Regions from separate parts of the Paenibacillus sp. V4I7 genome, predicted to be linked through region 1. Evidence: a T-box and tRNA genes for the amino acid it is inferred to sense, from the RefSeq annotation. Region 1 holds a T-box; the other holds one or more tRNA genes.
The links. The T-box of region 1 lies ahead of trpS (tryptophan--tRNA ligase). A T-box ahead of a tRNA ligase gene usually reads a tRNA of that ligase, here a tRNA-Trp.
Positions count from the first base shown of each region.

Region 2: it has a tRNA-Trp gene. The T-box ahead of trpS (tryptophan--tRNA ligase) is inferred to sense a tRNA for this amino acid. The anticodon was not compared.

Region 1 covers NZ_JAUSZD010000002.1:5,759,863-5,767,461, forward strand. The annotation lists gene QFZ80_RS26905 (metal-dependent hydrolase) at 1-146, shown strand, start outside; gene QFZ80_RS26910 (alpha/beta-type small acid-soluble spore protein) at 276-503, opposite strand; gene QFZ80_RS26915 (DUF5325 family protein) at 658-840, shown strand; gene trpS (tryptophan--tRNA ligase) at 918-1,901, opposite strand; T-box leader at 1,966-2,231, opposite strand; gene QFZ80_RS26925 (permease) at 2,391-3,524, shown strand; gene ilvD (dihydroxy-acid dehydratase) at 3,938-5,623, opposite strand; gene QFZ80_RS26935 (ABC transporter permease) at 5,745-6,731, opposite strand; gene QFZ80_RS26940 (sugar ABC transporter ATP-binding protein) at 6,733-7,599, opposite strand, start outside.
Region 2 covers NZ_JAUSZD010000002.1:5,877,286-5,884,884, reverse strand. The annotation lists rRNA gene QFZ80_RS27610 (16S ribosomal RNA) at 1-705, shown strand, start outside; rRNA gene QFZ80_RS27605 (23S ribosomal RNA) at 983-3,902, shown strand; tRNA gene QFZ80_RS27600 (tRNA-Asn) at 3,984-4,059, shown strand; tRNA gene QFZ80_RS27595 (tRNA-Ser) at 4,063-4,154, shown strand; tRNA gene QFZ80_RS27590 (tRNA-Glu) at 4,170-4,244, shown strand; tRNA gene QFZ80_RS27585 (tRNA-Val) at 4,258-4,333, shown strand; tRNA gene QFZ80_RS27580 (tRNA-Met) at 4,387-4,463, shown strand; tRNA gene QFZ80_RS27575 (tRNA-Asp) at 4,498-4,574, shown strand; tRNA gene QFZ80_RS27570 (tRNA-Phe) at 4,594-4,669, shown strand; tRNA gene QFZ80_RS27565 (tRNA-Thr) at 4,688-4,763, shown strand; tRNA gene QFZ80_RS27560 (tRNA-Tyr) at 4,773-4,854, shown strand; tRNA gene QFZ80_RS27555 (tRNA-Trp) at 4,867-4,940, shown strand; tRNA gene QFZ80_RS27550 (tRNA-His) at 4,966-5,038, shown strand; tRNA gene QFZ80_RS27545 (tRNA-Gln) at 5,061-5,132, shown strand; tRNA gene QFZ80_RS27540 (tRNA-Gly) at 5,141-5,215, shown strand; tRNA gene QFZ80_RS27535 (tRNA-Cys) at 5,226-5,299, shown strand; tRNA gene QFZ80_RS27530 (tRNA-Leu) at 5,309-5,397, shown strand; tRNA gene QFZ80_RS27525 (tRNA-Leu) at 5,418-5,496, shown strand; gene QFZ80_RS27520 (sensor histidine kinase) at 5,648-7,402, shown strand; gene QFZ80_RS27515 (response regulator transcription factor) at 7,395-7,599, shown strand, end outside.

The sequences.
Region 1 (7,599 bases):
GGGCTGATGTGCGTTATCGTCACCGCAAGCAGTATCCTTTCGTAGGTGTTATCCGGATGGATCACAATTTCCAAACACTCGATTCTTATGTGGGCTGGGTAAGTGAAACTAGGCTTGAAAAGAAGCTGAAAGTTGAGCTTTATTAGAAAAGAGGCGCGTTAACCAAACGCGTCTTTTTTTACATTTAAAAAAAGACAAACAAAAAGCCCAGAGGGTTTTAGGCCCCTGAGCTTTATTGTTACACAAAACGGGAAAGCTATGAACGAAGTTAGGTTCTAGCTACGGAAGCCAGATTGTCCTGCTAGCGTTTGCTCAGCAATTTGCACCAAGCGACGAGTAATGTTACCCCCGATTGCACCAGCATCGCGAGTAGCCATATAACCCATGTAACCATCTTGAGGAATTTGGATGCCCAGCTCTTGAGCTACCTCATATTTCAATTGATCTAAAGCTTGGTTGGCTTGTGGAACTACCAATGTGTTACTGCTACGATTTTGTGCCATAAGGATTCAGACTCCTTTCAGTCAGCTATAATCTTTGATGTATTTGCAAGCTTGCAAAGATAGTATGTGGAGGAAATGAATTTATATGCACAGCGATCAAAAAAGTTTAAAATAAGAAGACACTGTTCAATCTTCTAGAAAGTAGGTCACGTTCATGAGCAAACCACTAGCTCTTCTTTTCGCTGTTGTTGGCACCCTGCTGCTCGCCTCCATCAGCTTATTCATTGCCCTCAGGCAGCCTTGGATGATCCTTGCCTGTTCCATCATCTCGTTAGGCTTTATTGGATATGGATTTGCGGTTAAAGCTAAGATTCGCAAGAAAAATACGCGGTCTTAACGAAGGAATCTACAACTATTGTCAAAAAGAGAAAGAGCCCAAACAGCTATATTAGCTGTTTGAGCTCTTTTTGCTTTTTATATAACAACGAAACCCATCCGCTTCTTCACTTCGAGCAGGGTTTGATCAGCCACTTCAGCGGCTTCCTGCGCACCTTTTTTCAAGATGTCGAAAATTTCACCTGAGCTGCGAATTTCACGATAGCGTTGTTGGATCGGCTCGAGAACAGCTACGAGGTGCTCAGCTAGATCCTTTTTGAAAGGACCATAGCCTTGCCCATCGTATTTGGCTTCAATCTCAGCTACACTCATCTCAGCAAAGTGTGAGTAGATCGACATCAAATTACTGACCTCAGGCTTGTTCTGTGGATCATACTTCACCTCACGGCCTGAATCAGTGACCGCACGGCTCAGCTTCTTCCGGATTACATCCGGCTCATCCAGCATGGCGATGTAACTACCTGCATTCGGACTGCTTTTGCTCATCTTTTTGGTTGCATCATCCAAAGACATGATTCTCGCACCAATCTCAGGCATATAAGGCTGCGGCATGACGAACATTTCACCAAACCGGTTATTGAAGCGGTTCGCCAAATCGCGCGTCAGCTCCAAATGCTGCTTCTGATCATCTCCAACTGGAATAAGGTCCGCATTGTATAACAAGATGTCTGCTGCCATCAGGGATGGATACGTAAATAGGCCAGCACCGACGGAATCCTTGCCTTCGGATTTGTCCTTAAACTGTGTCATACGCTCCAGCTCTCCCATATGCGTCAGCGTCGTCATGATCCAGCCGAGCTCTGCGTGCGCATGGACATGGGATTGCAGGAAAATGGATGCCTTACTTGGATCTAGCCCCGAAGCAACATAAAGCGAAGCTATAGACTCTGTTTGCTCCTTCAGAGCTGCCGGATCCTGCGGAACCGTGATGGCGTGCATATCTACGACCATAAAATAACAGCGATGCAGATGCTGCAGCTTCACATAATTGCGAAGTGCGCCAATATAGTTGCCAATCGTCAGCTGTCCGCTGGATTGCATACCGGATAATACTCGTTTCATTGGATAATCCCTCCAGAATTCTTAACTATTTATGGTTTAAAAAACAACAAAAAGGCCTCTCCCCGCAAGGGACGAGAGACCGTGGTACCACCCTAATTTGTCCTTGAACAATTGTTCAATAAGACCTTCAGGCTCTGATAACGGGGAGCTGCCGTTTGGCATACTTAGACAGATGAGGATGTTCTCCGGCCTAGGTTCCGGCAACCTGCATGCTGTGTTCAGCCTCATGCTCAAGGATCCATTCAGTTTGCTTGTTTCACCGGTTCACACCAACCACCGGCTCTCTGAGAAACGGAAAACAAACTTACTTGTTCCTATCATCGCGAATTGATTTTATATAATTATACACCCTAACAATCGATTGTCAATCAAGGACGTTGTCCTATCTGGACCTGCATGTACATAGGATAGATCATACTAGCCTTTCCATGGATAAAATAACTCCGCGTCCTTCGGGGACGCATCAACGGACAAAGGGGTGTCATTGAATTGCCATCGACTCTATATCGCTGGAGCCTTCCTATCTCCACGATGATTTGCGCGTTTCTCCTAATCTTAATCGTGACAACGAGAGAGCTTCCTCCTATGGGTTTGGTCATTTATGAAATCAAGCACGTCTTTACAGCCTTCATGGATATTTTTCTCGACGCTTTGCCTTTTATGTTACTAGGCGTCCTTCTATCCACGGTTGTTGAAAACTTCATTCCTGAAGCGTTCATCAGACGCATGACACCGCGGCACCCGCTAGGAGGTATCTTATTTGCCTGCGTTCTTGGCATCATGTTCCCGCTCTGTGAATGCGGAATGATTCCTTTCGTTCGTCGGCTCATGCGGAAAGGAATGCCTGTGTACATAGCCGTCATCTTCATTCTCGTCGGTCCGATTCTGAATCCTATTGTCTTCGCCTCGACGTTCATGGCTTTTCGTGGGGAGCCTTCAATGGCATATTCGCGAATGGGGCTTACATTTGGCGTTGCGCTCACCGTAGGATTGCTGCTGACTCGTTTCCTGAAAAGCAGTCCTTTGCGTCATCCTATCGACAATGAGGCAAATACGCTGCACCACCACGGGGGTTCCAGCCTTGAACATCACGCTGATCACATTCACGATCATGATCACGACCATGACCATCACCATAACCATAACCATCATAATCATCATGAACATGAACACAATCATGATCATCACCACGGTCACAACCACTCGCACGGCGGTGGTCGCGCGATGACTATGTTCAGCCACGGTACGACCGAGCTGTTCGAAATGAGTAAGTACTTGATGCTAGGCGCCTTTTTGACCGCTCTTATCCAAACATTCGTTGCCCAAGACAGCTTATCTGCGATCGGTCAGGGACCTTTCATTTCACATGTGTTCATGATGGGCTTTGCCTACCTGCTCTCCCTGTGCTCCACTACAGATGCTTTCGTGGCTGCCTCCTTCGCCAATTCCTTCTCTCCAGGCTCCTTATTGGCTTTCCTTGTGTTCGGCCCGATGATCGACGTCAAAAGCACGCTGATGATGCTCTCCATCTTTAAAGCCCGCTTCGTGCTGACTCTCTCCATCGTCGTCGCTGTTACGGTATTGGGGGGCTCATTGCTTGTTATGAATTTCTTTTTTGCTTAAAAGGAGATGTTGGAGCCCCTCGACAGTAGTAGGATTTTTTGTTGGATGTAAAAAGTACAGCAAATTCCTGCCAAATCGACGTTCTCAGGCGAGACACAGACCATCCTGCGCGTTCGTTCTGAATAAGCGCGGAAAACGCGCTTATTCCAGAGCGCCAGAACAAATAAGCGCGAAACCGCGCTTATAGCGAGAGCTCTCCGAGCCGAAGCTCGTTGACAGAGTCTGAGAAGCCGGAAATCGGCTTCTAAGCCGGTCTCGCGAGCCCGTGCAGATTAAGCTCGGAAAACGAGCTTATCTGCACGCACGAATAAAAAAGAAGTAAGCTTGCTTACCCCAAACCCCAAAACATATAAATTCTAGCATATAAAAAAGGAGTTCGCATCAATCGCGAGACTCCTTTTTTATATAAATAATTAAAACTTCAGAATGGCGCCTGCACTAGCATTTGTCACCATTTTTGTATAACGCGCCAGATATCCGGTTTGGATTTTCGGTTGGAACTCTGTCCAGCTCTCGCGGCGTTTCGCGAATTCTTCATCGCTGATTTGCAATTCGATTTTACGGCCGTCCATGTCCACATCAATGATGTCACCGTCGTGTACGAAAGCTAGTGGTCCGCCTTCAGCCGCTTCAGGAGAAATATGACCGATGGAGATACCACGGGATGCCCCGGAGAAACGTCCATCAGTAATCAATGCAACCTTCGCGCCAAGACCCATACCTACGATTTGGGAAGTAGGAGCCAGCATTTCCGGCATACCAGGTCCACCCTTCGGTCCTTCGTAGCGGATAACAACGACATGGCCTTCTTTAACATGACCGTTCGCAATACCGTACAAAGCTTCGTCTTGCGAGTTGAAGCAAATGGCTGGACCAACGTGACGACCGCCAACGGATTTATCAACGGCACCGACTTTAACGATACTACCCTCAGGAGCAAGGTTACCGAACAATACAGCTAGTCCGCCTCTTTCACTGTGCGGGTTCGTAATTGGACGCAGCACATCATGGTTCACAATTTCACAGCCCGCCACATTTTCACGCAACGTTTTGGCAGTTACTGTCATGCGGTCACCGTCAAATGCACCCGGCTTTTTGAGCAGCTCATTGATAATCGCACTAACACCACCGGCTAGATGCACATCTTCAATGTGGTAATCGGATGCCGGAGCGATTTTCGCAAGGTGAGGAACACGCTCTGCCACTTCGTTAATACGAGAAATCGGATACTCGATTCCTGCTTCAGCCGCAATAGCTAATGTGTGAAGAACCGTGTTCGTGGAACCACCCATAGCCATATCGAGTGCAAATGCATTATCGATCGCTTCGATCGTAACGATATCACGAGGCTTGATGTCTTTTTCAATCAAGACCATCAATTGTTTCGCACAATCTTTAACAAATTGCTTACGCTCATCCGCAACGGCAAGAATTGTACCATTACCTGGCATTGCCAGACCAAGACCCTCAGCTAAGCAGTTCATGGAGTTTGCTGTAAACATACCGGAACATGATCCGCATGTCGGACAACCGTATTGCTCTAATTCTTCAAGATCAGCTTCATTAATGTTACCCGCTTGGAAAGCGCCCACGCCTTCGAATACCGAAGACAAGGAAATGGATTTCCCGTTTTTATCTTTACCGGCTTTCATAGGACCGCCACTCACTAACATCGTTGGGATGTTAACGCGGAGAGCACCCATGATCATACCGGGTGTAATTTTATCACAGTTAGGAATACAGATAAGGCCATCGAACCAGTGGGCATTAACAACCGTTTCCAAGGAATCGGCAATAATCTCACGGCTTGGCAAGGAATAACGCATTCCAATATGCCCCATTGCAATACCGTCGTCAACACCAATTGTGTTGAATTCGAAAGGAACACCGCCTGCTTCACGGATCGCTTCCTTCACGAGTTTACCGAACTCTTGCAAATGAACGTGTCCAGGAATAATGTCTATATAAGAGTTACAAACCGCAATAAACGGCTTGCCGAAATCTTCCTCTTTAACACCGGCTGCACGCAGCAAACTGCGATGCGGAGCGCGGTCGAATCCTTTTTTAATCATATCGCTGCGCTGTTTTGGATGAGCCATTCTCAATTCCTCCTAAATTTCTTTTCTTTTGAGAAAAACAATGAATCTATCATACCACACTTCTCGTAAAATTTCTGCCTTTAGTATGATAACGCGTCAAAGTAACACCAAACATTCCACCTTAGGCTTTGCGTCGATTCAAATGGACGAAAGTAATGGCTAGTGCCAGCACCAAAACCCCACCTTTTACAATATCAAATCCGAAATAAGGCACATTTAGCATCGTAAGTCCATTGAGCAATACGCCAATCAATACAGCGCCAAAGAAAGTCCCAATGACATTAGGTTTCCCTGCACCAAGCACGGAATACCCGACGAATACCGAGGCAACAGCTTCCATCAGAAGTGGAGCACCGGCATCAATTTGTCCTGAACCGACACGAGAAGCATACAGAATACCTCCGAACGCTGCGAAAATGCCGGACAGCACATAGGCCGCTAAGCGGATCTTGTTAACCGAAATCCCAGAGAGACGTGCTGCCTCCCGATTGCCTCCCGTAATATAGAGCTGGCGCCCCCAGCGAGTATACGTCAGAAAGACATGCACAGCAATAACAGCTACAATCATAAGTATAACAGGCACAGGAACGCCAAGAAGCTTGCCTTGTCCGATCCAGAGAAATTCCGGCGTAAACTTCCCTTTGGCCACTGTGCCGTCTTGGAATCTCATATTATTATAGATGGAAAAGCCTTTCGTATACGTTTTTTGCACGCCACCGATGATGTACATTACCGCTAAAGTAGCAAGTAGATCCGGAATGCGAATTTTTACGATAAGCCAAGAATTTATGAGACCGATGATAGCTCCAATAATAAGAGGAACAATGATGACCACAATGAGTGGCTGTTGGTACCACACCATCAAAGCCGCCGCAGCCACAGTGGATAATGAAACCGTTGACCCCACGGATAAATCAAAGCCGTCTACAATCTGCGATAACGTGACCCCAATAGCGACAAACATCACTATAGATATGGACCTTAAAATGTCCGCGATATTGTCATAAGTCATAAAATTCTCATTGATGATCGAAAAGACGAGAACCACCAATGCTATGATGAACAAAGCGCCGTATTTAAACGTAAAATCCAAACTTCTTTCCTTCATGCTATTCAGCCTCCCCCGCACTCGCATACGTTAAAATGAGATCCTGCGTCGCTTCCGCGCGGGAGAGCTCCTTCACTACAGAACCATAGCTCATTACTAAAATGCGATCGGCAATTCCTATAATTTCATTCAGCTCACAGGATAAATAAATAATGCCTTTACCTTCCGAGGCCAACTGACCGATCAAGCGGAAAATATCGCTTTTCGCGCCAACATCGACCCCTTTGGTCGGCTCGTCAAACAAATAGACATCAGCACCCGTCGGCAGCCATTTGCCCACGGCCACCTTCTGTTGATTCCCGCCGCTTAGATGCTTCAGGGCGCGATTCGGATCACTAGGCTGCACGCCCAGCTGCTCCACCATCTTCGCAGCGTGTGCACTCTCTGCGCCGCGCTGCACGAAGCCGAGCGAGCTCAGCTTGCGCAATATCGGAAGCGACAGATTGTGCTTCACAGTCTCCTCCACGAGGACGCCCTGCTTGCGGCGCTCCTCGGGCACGAGCGCGATGCCGGCGCGCACGGCATCCTCCGGATGGCGCAGCGCGAGCTTGCGCCCGGCGAGCCACACCTCGCCGCCGTCCGCGGCGTCGGCGCCGAAGATCAGTCGGCTCAGCTCCGTCTTCCCGGCGCCGACCAACCCCACGACGCCGAGGATTTCACCTCGGCGGAGGGCAAAGCTAACGCCGCGTACCTTGGTGCCGCGGCGCAGCCCTTTCACCTCGAGGAGGGTATCGCCGATTGGAACATCGGCTTTGGGGAACTCCTCGGTGAAGGTCTTGCCCAGCATCGCCTCAATGACACCGGCGATGTCCATGTCTGCAGCCGCCTGCGTGAGCACGTGGCGGCCGTCGCGCATGATCGTGATCCG
Region 2 (7,599 bases), 120 kb from region 1:
ATTCGATTCCTCGGTGCCGAAGTTAACACAGTAAGTATGCCGCCTGGGGAGTACGCTCGCAAGAGTGAAACTCAAAGGAATTGACGGGGACCCGCACAAGCAGTGGAGTATGTGGTTTAATTCGAAGCAACGCGAAGAACCTTACCAGGTCTTGACATCCCGATGTAACACCTAGAGATAGGTGCCCTCTTCGGAGCATTGGAGACAGGTGGTGCATGGTTGTCGTCAGCTCGTGTCGTGAGATGTTGGGTTAAGTCCCGCAACGAGCGCAACCCTTGATCTTAGTTGCCAGCACTTCGGGTGGGCACTCTAAGATGACTGCCGGTGACAAACCGGAGGAAGGTGGGGATGACGTCAAATCATCATGCCCCTTATGACCTGGGCTACACACGTACTACAATGGTCGGTACAACGGGAAGCGAAGCCGCGAGGTGGAGCCAATCCTTATAAGCCGATCTCAGTTCGGATTGCAGGCTGCAACTCGCCTGCATGAAGTCGGAATTGCTAGTAATCGCGGATCAGCATGCCGCGGTGAATACGTTCCCGGGTCTTGTACACACCGCCCGTCACACCACGAGAGTTTACAACACCCGAAGTCGGTGGGGTAACCCGCAAGGGAGCCAGCCGCCGAAGGTGGGGTAGATGATTGGGGTGAAGTCGTAACAAGGTAGCCGTATCGGAAGGTGCGGCTGGATCACCTCCTTTCTATGGAGACTCGGATCTGATAGATCCAGTCAAGTGATATATAGGGATCTTTGATCGTAGATCAAAGTCTCTCATTGTTCACACAAATCGCTTACTCACTCGTGTTCAGTTTTGAAAGAGCAATCTTTCAAAAGCATTACAGTTGTTCCTTGAAAACTAGATAACGAAACAAAACGTAAAGTAAGAACTTAGGTTGTGTTAACCTTCGGGTTACACAAAAATCTTTAACTCTTTCAATAGGAGAGACTTTTGCTTAGCGCAAAAGATCCCTATAAATGGTTAAGCTAGAAAGAGCACACGGAGGATGCCTAGGCACTAGGAGCCGAAGAAGGACGTGGCGAACGACGAAATGCCTCGGGGAGCCGTAAGCAGGCTTTGATCCGGGGATGTCCGAATGGGGGAACCCAGCTGTGGTAATGCGCAGTTACTCTATTGTGAATACATAGCAATAGTAGAGGCATACCCAGGGAACTGAAACATCTAAGTACCTGGAGGAAAAGAAAACAAAAGTGATTCCGTCAGTAGCGGCGAGCGAAAGCGGAATAGCCCAAACCAAGGAGCTTGCTCCTTGGGGTTGTAGGACCTCGTTGTGGGGTTAGTTCGGTAGGCGAAGTGATCTGGAAAGGTCCGGCATAGAAGGTAAAAGCCCTGTAGCCAAAATCGAACGAAACCCCTAGAGGTATCCTGAGTACGGCGGGTCACGTGAAACCCCGTCGGAATCCGGCAGGACCATCTGCCAAGGCTAAATACTCCCTAGTGACCGATAGTGAAGCAGTACCGTGAGGGAAAGGTGAAAAGCACCGCGGAAGCGGAGTGAAAAAGAACCTGAAACCGTGTGCTTACAAGAAGTCAGAGCCCTCTATATGGGTGATGGCGTGCCTTTTGTAGAATGAACCGGCGAGTTACGTTCCCGTGCGAGGTTAAGTTGAAAAGACGGAGCCGCAGCGAAAGCGAGTCTGAATAGGGCGCTTTAGTACGTGGACGTAGACCCGAAACCGTGTGATCTACCCCTGTCCAGGGTGAAGGTGAGGTAACACTCACTGGAGGCCCGAACCCACGCATGTTGAAAAATGCGGGGATGAGGTGGGGGTAGCGGAGAAATTCCAATCGAACTCGGAGATAGCTGGTTCTCCCCGAAATAGCTTTAGGGCTAGCCTCGGATGTTGAGTTGTGGAGGTAAAGCACTGATTGGGTGCGGGGCCCGCCAAGGGTTACCAAGTCCAGTCAAACTCTGAATGCCACAAACTTAAATCCGGGAGTCAGACAGTGAGTGCTAAGATCCATTGTCAAAAGGGAAACAGCCCAGACCATCAGCTAAGGTCCCCAAGTGTGTGTTAAGTGGGAAAGGATGTGGAGTTGCACAGACAACCAGGATGTTGGCTTAGAAGCAGCCACCATTGAAAGAGTGCGTAATAGCTCACTGGTCGAGTGACTCTGCGCCGAAAATGTAACGGGGCTAAACACGCCACCGAAGCTATGGCTTGCACGTATGTGCATGGGTAGGGGAGCGTTGTATGTACGTAGAATTCTGACCGTAAGGACAGGTGGAGCGCATACAAGTGAGAATGCCGGTATAAGTAACGAAAAGATCAGTGAGAATCTGATCCGCCGAAAACCTAAGGGTTCCTGAGGAAGGCTCGTCCGCTCAGGGTAAGTCGGGACCTAAGGCGAGGCCGAAAGGCGTAGTCGATGGACAACAGGTGGAAATTCCTGTACCACCGTAGCCGTTATGAGCAATGGAGTGACGCAGAAGGATAGTGACGCGAGCTGATGGATGCTCGTCCAAGCAGTGAGGCTGATGTGTAGGCAAATCCGCACATCGTTAAGGCTGGGCTGTGATGGGGAGGGAAATTTAAGTACCGAAGGTCATGAGTTCACACTGCCAAGAAAAGCTTCTAGCCAGGCGAAGGTGCCCGTACCGCAAACCGACACAGGTGGGTGAGAAGAGAATTCTAAGGCGCGCGGAAGAACTCTCGTTAAGGAACTCGGCAAAATGACCCCGTAACTTCGGGAGAAGGGGTGCCTCGGTAGGGTGAATAGCCCGAGGGGGCCGCAGTGAAAAGGCCCAAGCGACTGTTTAGCAAAAACACAGGTCTGTGCGAAGCCGCAAGGCGAAGTATACGGGCTGACGCCTGCCCGGTGCTGGAAGGTTAAGAGGAGTGGTTAGGGACCTCGGTTCCGAAGCTATGAATTGAAGCCCCAGTAAACGGCGGCCGTAACTATAACGGTCCTAAGGTAGCGAAATTCCTTGTCAGGTAAATTCTGACCCGCACGAATGGCGTAACGACTTGGGCGCTGTCTCAACGAGAGATCCGGTGAAATTTTAATACCTGTGAAGATGCAGGTTACCCGCGACAAGACGGAAAGACCCCATGGAGCTTTACTGCAGCTTGATATTGGACTTTGGTACGATCTGTACAGGATAGGTGGGAGCCTTTGAAGCCTGAGCGCCAGCTTGGGTGGAGGCATCGTTGGGATACCACCCTGATCGTATCGGAGTTCTAACCTGGTACCGTGATCCGGTATGGGGACAGTGTCAGGTGGGCAGTTTGACTGGGGCGGTCGCCTCCTAAAATGTAACGGAGGCGTTTAAAGGTTCCCTCAGAATGGTTGGAAATCATTCGCAGAGTGCAAAGGCATAAGGGAGCTTGACTGCGAGACCTACAAGTCGAGCAGGGACGAAAGTCGGACTTAGTGATCCGGTGGTACCGAATGGAAGGGCCATCGCTCAACGGATAAAAGCTACCCTGGGGATAACAGGCTTATCTCCCCCAAGAGTCCACATCGACGGGGAGGTTTGGCACCTCGATGTCGGCTCATCGCATCCTGGGGCTGAAGTAGGTCCCAAGGGTTGGGCTGTTCGCCCATTAAAGCGGTACGCGAGCTGGGTTCAGAACGTCGTGAGACAGTTCGGTCCCTATCTGTCGCGGGCGTAGGAAATTTGAGAGGAGCTGTCCTTAGTACGAGAGGACCGGGATGGACGTACCGCTGGTGTACCAGTTGTCTCGCCAGAGGCATCGCTGGGTAGCTATGTACGGAGGGGATAAGCGCTGAAAGCATCTAAGCGCGAAGCCCCCCTCAAGATGAGATTTCCCAGTATGTAAGACCCCTTGTAGACGACGAGGTTGATAGGTTCGAGGTGGAAGTGCAGCAATGCATGCAGCTGACGAATACTAATCGGTCGAGGGCTTAACCAATAAACCTAAGATGAATTACTTTACGCAAGTTTCGTATCTAGTTTTCAAGGAATAAATCCTTGAAGTGAACATTGTTTCTATTCCCTGATAGCTCAGTTGGTAGAGCACTCGACTGTTAATCGAGTTGTCACAGGTTCGAGTCCTGTTCGGGGAGCCATATGGAGAGGTGTCCGAGCTGGCCGAAGGAGCACGATTGGAAATCGTGTAGGCGTCACAAGCGTCTCGAGGGTTCGAATCCCTCTCTCTCCGCCACTATCTTTCTAGCAAGGCCCGTTGGTCAAGTGGTTAAGACACCTCCCTTTCACGGAGGTAACAGGGGTTCGAGTCCCCTACGGGTCACCATTCTTACTTCCATGGAGGCTTAGCTCAGCTGGGAGAGCATCTGCCTTACAAGCAGAGGGTCGGCGGTTCGATCCCGTCAGCCTCCACCATGATTCCTTTAGTAAGACTTGCTTTACTAGGATTCATCATATATGCTTATTGACGCGGGGTGGAGCAGCCCGGTAGCTCGTCGGGCTCATAACCCGAAGGCCGCAGGTTCAAATCCTGCCCCCGCAACCAATCTTCTTATAGAAGAAGATATTGTACTTAGCATGGAGCTGTGGTGTAGTGGCCTAACATGCCTGCCTGTCACGCAGGAGACCGCGGGTTCGAATCCCGTCAGCTCCGCCATTTTTTCAAAATCAAGTAAGGCTCGGTAGCTCAGTCGGTAGAGCAGAGGACTGAAAATCCTCGTGTCGGCGGTTCGATTCCGTCCCGAGCCACCATTTTTACAAACTTAATATGCCGTTGTAGCTCAACTGGTAGAGCAACTGACTTGTAATCAGTAGGTTGGGGGTTCAAGTCCTCTCGACGGCACCATTGCTTTGTGGAGGCTTAGTGAAGTGGCTAAACACGGCAGACTGTAAATCTGCTCTCTTCGAGTTCGGTGGTTCGAATCCATCAGCCTCCATTTACTTTTTCTAGGGGCATAGTTTAAGGGTAGAACAAAGGTCTCCAAAACCTTTGGTGTGGGTTCAATTCCTGCTGCCCCTGCCAAAAAAGTAAGAAACTTAATATTGTGGCGGTCGTGGCGAAGGGGTTAACGCACTGGTTTGTGGATCCAGCATTCGCGGGTTCAAGTCCCGTCGTCCGCCCATTATTACCCAAGTAACATAATGGGGATTAGCCAAGCGGTAAGGCAACGGACTTTGACTCCGTCATGCCAAGGTTCAAATCCTTGATCCCCAGTTTTATATGCGGAAGTGGCTCAGCGGTAGAGCATCGCCTTGCCAAGGCGAGGGTCGCGGGTTCGATCCCCGTCTTCCGCTCCATTATTACTAAGGCGCCATAGCCAAGTGGTAAGGCAGAGCTCTGCAAAAGCTTTACCCCCAGTTCGAATCTGGGTGGCGCCTCCACATTTATTAGCCGGAGTGGCGGAATCGGCAGACGCACAGGACTTAAAATCCTGCGGTAGGTGACTACCGTACCAGTTCAAGTCTGGTCTTCGGCACCATTATCTTTACAACTTCATATGCCGGCATGGCGGAATGGCAGACGCGCTCGACTCAAAATCGAGTCCGAAAGGGTGGAGGTTCGAGTCCTCTTGCCGGTATGAAGCAAAAATAGGACATGAAATCATTTGATTTCATGTCCTATTTTTTATATTGTATGGATATAAAATTTAATGCGTTTGAATCATATACAAATGGCTGTGAAATCGAGAAAATACTTCATTTATTTTTCTGACTGAAAGGAGGATGGATATGAGAAATTCCTTGCGTTTCAAATTCATTACTGGCTTTCTAATCATTATTATTCCGCTTGTTTTTTTTCTATTATTTAATAATTTGTATGCAATAAATGTCGTACGAGAGCAAGTCTCCACAACAAATAGCAACTTACTTGCGCAGCATGTAAAGCAAATCAATCAGATATTTGCTGAAACTAACACCTATCTGTATGATTTATGGGATAACGAAATTGACATTAATCAGCTAAATGATCTCACATTTGGTACGGACGAGTATTTGCTAACTAAAAAAAGAATAGTCAATCGCTTTCAAACGAACCTCAATTATTTTTTTCTGCTGGATACCATATTTCTTTTTAATGACCGGACACAGGATGTGACCTTTGTAACTAAAAAGGATTATTATTTTCAGCAGCGGCTAATTACGGAATCAGTTCCAATAGAAATAACTGATCAGAAAAACATGGACTCGCCGGTATGGCAGTTAATTCAATTTGAAAATCGAACAGTCTTGATGAAAACTACGCGCCTGACGAACAATCTCATTGCGGGGGCAATCGTAAATACAGACAGCTTGGTCGCTTCGTTACAGTTTTTGGATATGGGGACAACCGGCGGTGCAGTCATACTTTCCAAAAATGGGGATGTCGCATCACATACGACGCTTGGAGCTTCGGAACTAAAGGAAGCCGTTGAAGCAGTACCTCGTCTTAATAATACGTACCAAATTGTAACTGATCCGAAGGATAATAATAAATATTTGTTGATTAGTGTTTTTTCTGAAATTGCAAACATTAATTACACCGTAATGATTCCCGAAGGGACTATGCTGAAACATCTTCCATTCTTTCAGATAGCGGTATATTTTATCCCTTTGTGTGGGATATTGATTCTGCTTTTTTACTTATACTTTCTGCGAAGTGTCTTATTGAAGCCAATGAATACATTGATGCTTGGGATGAAACGTATTATGCGAGGTGATTTAAACATTCGATTGAATGAAGATCACTCGAGTGAATTTTCTTTTTTGATAGGCACGTTTAACAATATGGTTACAGAGATTTCAAAGTTGAAAATAAATGTTTATGAGGAGAAAATTCGTACGCAGGAGGCTGAATTTGGACTTCTGCAAGTGCAAATCCGACCGCATTTTTATTTAAATTCATTGAATATTATTTATAGTTTAGCAGCTATTAAGGAATATGCTTTGATCCAAAAAATGACACAGCATTTGGCAGAATACTTTCGTTTTATTACGCAGACTAAACAAGGGACCGTGACACTAGAAGCTGAAATCAGACACACTCAAAATTATTTGGAGATCCAAAAGCTGCGGTTTCCTAACCAACTCGTTTATGAGATTGAACTGCCGGATCAATATCGGAAATGTGATATCCTACCTTTAACGATTCAAACATTTGTTGAAAATAGCATCATCCATGGATTTGCGGATCGAAGAGAACTCTTTACGGTTCAAATCATCGTGACAGCAGATGAACAAATGCCGGATGATTTCTTATGGATAGAAGTCAGTGATAGCGGAGTGGGATTTTCTGAGACTTTATTGAAAAATTTGAAAGAAGTCAGTTACGAAGATGAGTTATTTGCAGAAGGCCATCTAGGTATTCAAAATGTAATAAAAAGGCAGCGTATCAGATATAAAGGAAAAGCAAAATTGTTGTTTAACAATGGTAAAGTTAGAGGCGCTGAAGTTAAATTAGGTATTCCGATGAGTTATTCTGTAAGCGAGGAGGATGAAGATGTATAACTTGTTGGTTGTGGATGATGAGTTATATGCCGTCAAAGGTATCACTCAAGGCATTGATTGGTCGCAGATGGACATATCAGAAGTATTTGAGGCATTCAATGCGGAGGAGGCCAAAGAGCGGTTTGCTTTATCCGCAGTAGATATCGTAATTTGTGACATAGAAATGCCTTCATGTAATGGCTTAGAACTATTAGAAT